DNA from 2 places in the Phycobacter azelaicus genome. Region 2 is predicted to be linked to the other one. Evidence: riboswitches for the same ligand, from Rfam matches in the RefSeq annotation. Region 2 holds a riboswitch; the other holds the start of a gene.
What was found. A riboswitch is a leader RNA that binds a small molecule or an ion and turns the genes downstream of it on or off. The one in region 2 is predicted to bind cobalamin.
Positions count from the first base shown of each region.

Region 1: linked by a shared signal. The riboswitch ahead of INS80_RS00545 (CbtB domain-containing protein) and the one ahead of INS80_RS02940 (energy-coupling factor ABC transporter permease) in region 2 are both predicted to bind cobalamin.

Region 1 is NZ_WKFH01000001.1:99,784-103,652, forward strand. It holds gene mntR (manganese-binding transcriptional regulator MntR) at 1-442, shown strand, start outside; gene INS80_RS00535 (hypothetical protein) at 581-1,084, opposite strand; gene INS80_RS00540 (CbtA family protein) at 1,153-1,851, opposite strand; gene INS80_RS00545 (CbtB domain-containing protein) at 1,856-2,026, opposite strand; cobalamin riboswitch at 2,061-2,274, opposite strand; gene INS80_RS00550 (DUF1636 family protein) at 2,419-2,754, opposite strand; gene lspA (signal peptidase II) at 3,020-3,502, opposite strand; gene INS80_RS00560 (DUF411 domain-containing protein) at 3,602-3,869, opposite strand, start outside.
Region 2 is NZ_WKFH01000003.1:380,905-384,773, forward strand. It holds gene INS80_RS02930 (cobyrinic acid a,c-diamide synthase CobB) at 1-45, shown strand, start outside; gene cobA (uroporphyrinogen-III C-methyltransferase) at 42-773, shown strand; cobalamin riboswitch at 844-1,059, shown strand; gene INS80_RS02940 (energy-coupling factor ABC transporter permease) at 1,114-1,794, shown strand; gene cobF (precorrin-6A synthase (deacetylating)) at 1,884-2,645, shown strand; tRNA gene INS80_RS02950 (tRNA-Leu) at 2,863-2,948, shown strand; gene INS80_RS02955 (transposase) at 3,705-3,869, shown strand, end outside.

The DNA of each region.
Region 1 (3,869 bases), on a different contig from region 2:
TCAGAAACCACAACTATTCGGACGTAAACCTGACGACCAGGTGAGCGGTTTCGAGGCAGCCCGCGCCGCCCGACAAAGCGAAGTTGTGGAGGATTATGTCGAGCTGATCGCGGAGCTGATTCACCAGAACGGTTCAGCGAGGCCCGTGGAGATTGCCGAGCGGCTCGGCGTGACCCAGCCCACTGTGTCCAAGAACCTGACCCGGCTTAAACGCGAGGGCTTCATTGTGCAGGAACCTTACCGATCAATACGCCTAACGGATGCTGGGCGGCGATTGGCCGAGGCTTGTCGAAAGCGGCACCGAATTGTTGTGGAGTTCCTTATCGCCCTGGGTATTTCCAAAGACGTGGCCGAGCACGATGCTGAAGGTATCGAGCATCATGTAAGCGAAGAGACGCTTCGCGTATTCAAGGATTTTTCACAGAGTAAAATGAGCCGATAGCGAGTTGGTTCATGCTATTGCCATTTGCCATAATGATGCGCTCAGGGGAGGATTGCATTCGATCCTGACATGCAAACCATGGCAATGCAGGGGCGCAAGGCCCCTGCGACCGAAGTTCAGTCAAGATCTGAGTTTTGCTCAGGAGCCGTCATCGTCTGCTTGAACGATTAGTTTGGCCTCGACGGGCAAGCCCCCAACCATTAGCGGGCTGTGGCTGTTGCCATTGAGGGAAACTTTTATCTCAACGTCGCCATCCGGCAGTGATGGGAGGTGTATCCAGTTGGCATAAAGGCGCCCCAGCTTTTCGCCGTTGATATAGACATGCGCGTGACCTTCACCAAGTATTTCCTCAGTAGAGGCATTCTCAGGAGAAAATCGGAAGTTTTGCGGTGTCACGTGCAAGTTCCAACCTGCCATCGGATCTTTAATCATCTTGATCGCCACGCTGGGGGCATTGCTGTCGGCCGGTAAGTTAGTGACAGCAGAGTGGTCATGGGCTGCCATCTCCGCATTGCTACCATGTTGAGACGGGTCAGCATGGTCGTGGCTGTCAAAGGTGCTGCCGCTGCCGGCCGCGATCACAAAGCCGACGCCGCCGCCAAAAATCAGCCCGATGGCGAAGAGAGCGAGTGAACGGGACATTTTGTCCTCCTCAATAAATGAAAGCTCCCGCCGGCGGTGACCGGCGGGAAAGCAATAGAGGAAAGGAATCAGGCGGCGGCGTTCGCGCGTTTGCCTTCAGCCTGCCAGAAGTATCCGGCAAAGCTTCCCAGCAACACCCAAGCGGCCATGCCGATGCCAAAGGCTCGGGCGGCAAATAGCGCGCCGATCTCGGTCGGAACCGGGCCAGCGAAGGTGTCGGGTTCAGGCGCACCGACGACGTGAGGCGCTATCAGCAGTCCAGCGGCGATCAGATAGCTCACCAAGTTGCCTCCAAAGGCGATCAACCACATGGCGACGCCAGCTGTGGCAACAGTAGCAGTCCACCATACTTGGCGCACACCGACATCTGCTGCGGCTACGCCTGGCACTTCAGGCGCCAGCGACAAGCCAGGCGCAAAGTGGAAGGCAACAAAGCCAGCCAAGCCCCAAAGCAAACCGGTGCGACCGTTAATCTCACGACCCTGTTGTTCGGCAATCGACATAAGCGCCACAAGGGCCAATGCATAGCCAGTATACGTCAGCATCGTGAAGATGATGCTTAGGCCGTCGCGCACCGGCTCGGCGAACATGCCGGGCAACTCGGGATGCGCAGTCACAGGATCAGCGCCAAAATGCACCAAATCGCCACCCTCATAAAGTTCGGCGTGGAGAAGTACAGGCTGCACGAAATAAAGCTGCAGCAAGGCGGCAATCAGCCCCGCTGCAGCACCAGCGAACAACGCGCTGGTCAGAATACGACTGAACATGGTCTTAGTGGCAGGGAAAGCCAGTTGCGTGGCGCACATCGTGAGCAGCGTCATGCAGGCCAGAAGCTTGAGCATGGCCGGTCACAGTAACAACACCCAAACCCAGAATAAGGGCGAACACTGCGGGCAGAATGGTTGATCCTACAGCGGATGCTTTGATAGCGTTTGTCGTCATTTTAGTCCTCCTTGCCGTCACACCCGACGGCGCAAGTTACGTTCAATATACGGCCGGTCTCCTGACTCGCGGGTCGATGCCGTCTTCCCCCTTCCCAGCACTCTCGCACCAGTGGAAATGGAAGGTAGCTCGCCGCTCACAGTCGCGGGGGCGGTTGAGGTTTCGGTGCCGCGATTTGGTCCACCGTCCTCATTCCCGTTTCAGCTCTAATGCATTTGCACCTTTGAGCACCGTAATGACTGTTTCTGTCCGATTAGGCGGTAGCAGGTCAAGTACGAAACCGGCATGCCTAAGTTCCGCAGCGCCAAATTGATTTGAAATCTGCTGCTGTCAACACTGTACTGAATGCAATAATTCACCGCAGGAGCTACTAATATCGTGGTGCGGGTGGTTTACTGCACATCTGCGGGAATGCGAGCAATAGCCTTGAAACGCAGCTTTCCAAGTGGCCTTGCATCCGCGAAGTTACCGTCTGGGCTTTCCTGATACATCCGGATGAATGTCAGGATGTCCGGCAGGTCTTGAGCAGTTATCTCACCGAAAAGATAAGCAGTCTTGTCGTTCTGTCGGACTGCAAGCGTTTGTGGTCGCATGCAGCCGGACATGCAATCGACGTGCTGCAATTTTGCCTTCACATTCGCTGCCTTTAGCGTTGATACCACTTGATCATACAGGGTTGGATCCGCGTCACGGCAGGTTCGGCATAAAGTAAGCGTTGGTAGGTGCATGCGCCGAGCAAGTCCTTTTTTGAGCAACCTTCTTTATGATTCAATATCTGCGGGTGGTTACTGGTTCGATTTCGAAACTTGGTTTTGTCGCGGTGCCTTTAGAAAAGTCAATACTTGAGCGATCGGTAAGCTCGCCGGAGTAGGCACCTACAATGCCAACATAGATTATTCAGACTTGTGGCACGAGAAATTTTTCTTGTCCGGCAAATCGAGGAAACAGTTGCTCAGGCAAAAAATCCGCCGAATGAAACTTGGGGCAATGTCTTCAATGATCGCCCTCGAAGTGCCTCTGGATCACTGGTACCACCAGCAGTAATCCGGCACCTCCGACAATGAATACGTCTGCCATGTTGAAAGTCGGCCAGTGTGCAGATCCAATGAAAAAATCAAGGAAGTCTGTTACGGCTCCATAATGGATGCGATCAACGACATTGCCGAGCGCGCCACCTATGATCGCCCCATACGCAATCGCTTCTATACTGCTCTCTGTGCGAAGCATCATGATCAGGAGCCAGGCACAAATGATAAGCGCAAGAAGCAAGAGGCCCCACCAGGGGGCGCCACCCAAAAGCCCGAAGGTTACGCCATCATTGCGATGGAACGTGAGATTAAGCCCGGGAAAGACAGCGATCCCGTCTTTTAGGGTATCGGCGCTCGCGACAACCCAGGCTTTTGTTACCTGATCAGTGGCGACGGCGCCGACGACAGCTAGTATGCCGAGTACTTGTGTTTTGTTGACTGTCAACATGTTGCAACGTAACTACTTTGGATACCATTGGCCGGTCTGCGCTGAAGCGGCTGAATAGGTTAGCTAGATTGGGGAAAGGACTTCCATAATTCGGCTCGGTTACCCTGCTGGGTAGCTCGAAAATATTTCGGTCGAGCCGTCTTTCTGGATCAAGAAGACGTCGTAGGCATCGCGTTCGTCTTCCGGCCCCATCCCTGGCGAACCATAGGGCATTCCGGGGACTGCGAGACCGACCGCATCGGGGCGTTCGTTCAGAAGGCGGCGGATGTCGGCTGCAGGCACATGTCCCTCGATCACGTAACCGTCCACGAGCCCAGTGTGACAGGAGACCATGCGCTGCGGCACTCCGTTGTCGAGTTTGAAGCGC
Region 2 (3,869 bases):
GTGACCGGCACCTTCTTCCATCTCATCACTGGAGAGACCCCATGACCGGCTTTGTCAGTTTTGTCTCTTCCGGTCCCGGCGATCCTGAGCTTTTGACCGTCAAGGCCGTGAGGCGGCTTGAGGTCGCGGATGCGGTGCTGTTTGACGATCTGTCGTCGGGTCCGATCCTTTCCCACGCCCGAAAGGACGCCGATCTGGTGGGAGTGGGCAAACGCGCCGGACGCCCTTCGCCCCGGCAAGATCACGTGAGCCAACTGTTGGTTGAATACGCGTCCACCGGCGCTCATGTGGTACGGCTGAAATCTGGTGATTCAGGGGTATTCGGTCGCCTTGAGGAAGAGATTACCGCCCTGCGCCGGGCCGGTATCGGCTTCGAGATTGTGCCCGGCGTCACTGCAGCCTCGGCAGCTGCCGCCGCTGCGAACATCCCTCTTACCCGCCGCCTGACCGCGCGGCGCTTGCAGTTCATTACCGGACATGACGTCACCGGCGGCCTGCCAGAGGACCTGAATATGGCCGCCCTTGCAGACCCCGAGGCCACAACGGTCGTCTACATGGGGAAACGCACTTTTGCTGCGCTGGCAGAGCGCCTGCTGGAGGCCGGACTGCCGCCGGAAACCCATGCGCTGATCGCGCTGGGTGTATCGACACCCGATCAGACCCTGTCCTGTCATACAGTAGGAGAGTTGCCGGATGTGCTGCGCGCGATGGAGACCAAGGCGCCAGTGCTTATCCTCTACGGGCCGCTGGCAGACGAGGACCTGCCGCACTGATTCTGCCATATGCCGCAAATGACACATGGATGACGCGTCTGCCTCGTTGACAGCTTCTTGACGCCTGTGCCATCTCTCTATGACCAACGGTTCCGACGGGTCTAAGACCCAAGGATGAAAAGGGAACACGGTGCGGTGTAGCCAAAAGGCGCCAAATCCGTGACTGCCCCCGCAACTGTGAGCGGCGAGCCACCGGGCATGGCCACTGGTCCCAAACGGGACTGGGAAGGCCCCGGAGCGGCACAGACCCGCGAGTCAGGAGACCTGCCATTGGTTAACCCGGCCAGCACTGGCCACCAATGAACCTAGTGCCGCCGGGTGAGGCGGCAAGGAGACAGATATGCATATTGAACCCGGTATCGTCGACGGTGCGAAAATCGCCCTGTCCTATGCAACCGCTGCAGGCGCGCTTGGCTTTGCCGCCAAGAAAACCATGGATGACCTACGCAACTCGGGCATCGCGTCCTTCGCGGCGCGCTCGGCCATTGCCACGGTCGGCGTTTTTGCTTTCTTTGAAATCCTGCCGCACTTCCCGGTTGGCGTCTCCGAAGTACACTTCATTCTCGGCTCGACGCTGTTCCTGATCCTTGGTGCCGCCCCTGCCACCTTTGGTCTGGCAATGGGCCTTCTGATACAGGGAGTGTTCTTTGCGCCCATCGATCTTCCGCAATACTTCATCAACCTGACGACACTACTGGTGCCGCTGTTTGCGATGCAGGCACTGGCAAAGAAAGTCATTGCGCCGGGCACCGCCTATGTGGATCTGAAATACTCCCAAGCGCTTGCGCTTTCGACCGCCTATCAGGCCGGTGTTGTCGGCTGGGTCGCTTTCTGGGTCTTTTATGGTCAGGGCATTGGCGCGGAAACCATGGCATCGGTCTTCACCTTCGGTGCGGCCTACATGATGGTCATCCTGATTGAGCCACTGGTCGACCTTGCTGTCCTCGCCACCGCCAAGAGCCTGCGTGGTCTTGAGCGCGGCGGTTTGGTGACACCGCGTCTTTATGCAGCAGCCACTTAAGAACTGCAGGAAATCAACTGCTATCAAGCACGGCCCCAATTCGGGGCCGTGTTCATTGACAAGGATCTCCCTGTCCAAGGCCCCGAATGATGATTGACCTGACCCTTGTCGGTATCGGCACCGGCAATCCACAGCACCTGACGCTAGAGGCCATCGAGGCCCTGAACACACTGGACCTGATCCTTATCCCCAACAAGGGCGCAGGAAAGGACGATCTGGCGGGGCTACGCCGCGAGATCTGCAATCGGGTACTGCGCGGTGAGGGCCCCCAAATCGTCGAATTCCAGCTGCCCAAGCGCGATGCTGGGAATCCCAGCTACCGGCAGGGCGTGGATGACTGGCACGATGCCATTGCAGAAGTCTGGGAGCGAAACATCAATGACCTTGTGCCCGCAGGTGGCAAGGTCGGCTTTCTCGTCTGGGGTGATCCCTCTCTTTACGACAGCACCATGCGTATTGCCGACCGGCTCAAGGCACGCACCAACGTCCGGCTGCGCGTCATTCCTGGCATCACTTCGATCCAGGCGCTGACAGCCGCGCATGCCATCCCCCTGAACGAGATTGGCGCCCCTGTCACCATCACGACCGGGCGCCAGTTGCGCGAGGTCGGCTGGCCAGACAGCGCCGACACCCTCGTGATCATGCTGGATGGCGAATGCAGCTTTCAGAGCATTGACCCCCAAGGCGTGCAGATCTGGTGGTCTGCCTACGCGGGCATGGAGAACGAGATCTCTATCGCGGGTGAACTCGGGGCTGTTATGCCCCACATCCTTGAGACCCGTGCCAGAGCGCGTGCCGATCACGGCTGGCTCATGGATATCTACATTCTGCGGCGCACGCACACCCAGTAGCCCCGGAACAAGGGCAAGGGGCACAGATCAAGACGCGGCCGCCTACAGAAGACAGCTCTTACGGAGCACAACCTTTATTTCTCGAAATATCTCGCGGGAAAACCGCTCCGGCGACTATCCTGCCCTTGTGCCCTGCCCAATTTCTTCCTATCCAACTGAGAAGCCGCAACTCGGGTCTCGGCCACACCGAAAGATCGATACGGCCTTCACGCAGAATGCGGGCGTGATGGAATGGTAGACATATCAGACTTAAAATCTGAAGGGCGTATGCCCGTGTGGGTTCGAGTCCCACCGCCCGCACCACGGCATCAATAATTGCACTAGACTGCGCCAACATGCGCACCTGACATGCTGTGATTGATGACCGCACGCGCGAGCGTCTCTGCGACAGATATCACAACAAAAGCTATCGCTTGCTGCTCCAGTCCCGACGGGCGGCATAAGCCCCCCAGCGCAAGAGCTTACCCTTTAGCGCCTTCCAAAGGGACATCAGGGTGCCGAACGGCTACCGATAGCCGACGACAATAGGCCTGTTTCAGCGGTTGTGATTCGGTGTTGCGAAACACCCGAACAGAGGCCCCGGCCTGGTTAACAGATCCAGAGCACAGACGGCGGCTAATCCCCCGCAATGCTGTCGGTGAAGAATGAGCAGCCCCCCTTGCACAAACCTAGCGGTTTCTTGAGACTTGGCCACCCAAAAGGGTGACAATTAAAGAGACGTAGTGAGCCGCACCCGTAAATTCGACATTGAATGTGGCGTAAGGGTTATAGCCTGATTCTCCTTCGGTTTTTGACCGAGAGGCTTTGTCGGCCAAATCGTCTGAGGGGATGCACCTTGTGAATCCAGCATGGTAGCTGGAGGTCATGAGCAGCTGAGCCCCGACAAAGTGCCTGACGACAAATTGCTCGGCTTGCAATGACAGCTTGAGGCGTCGCGGATCGCCGTCGATCTGGCTTGATCCCGAGATGGTTTGGACACCGCCGCCGACCTGCAAACGCGGCCGTCAGTGCCGTTTCAGCGACGCTGCGATCTAGGCTGCCTGACGATTGAGGTGCTGTTTGGCATGCCGCCACGGCAGATGGCGGGTTCGTGGAGAGCCTGCTGCGGCTGGTCGGACTGGGCTGGAGGTTCGGCCGGTCGAGGTCGCCACCGGCAATGTGGGCGATGCGCCTATGTTGCCCGAGTTGCCTGCCCAAACCCCACTCGATCAGGACATCGGATCA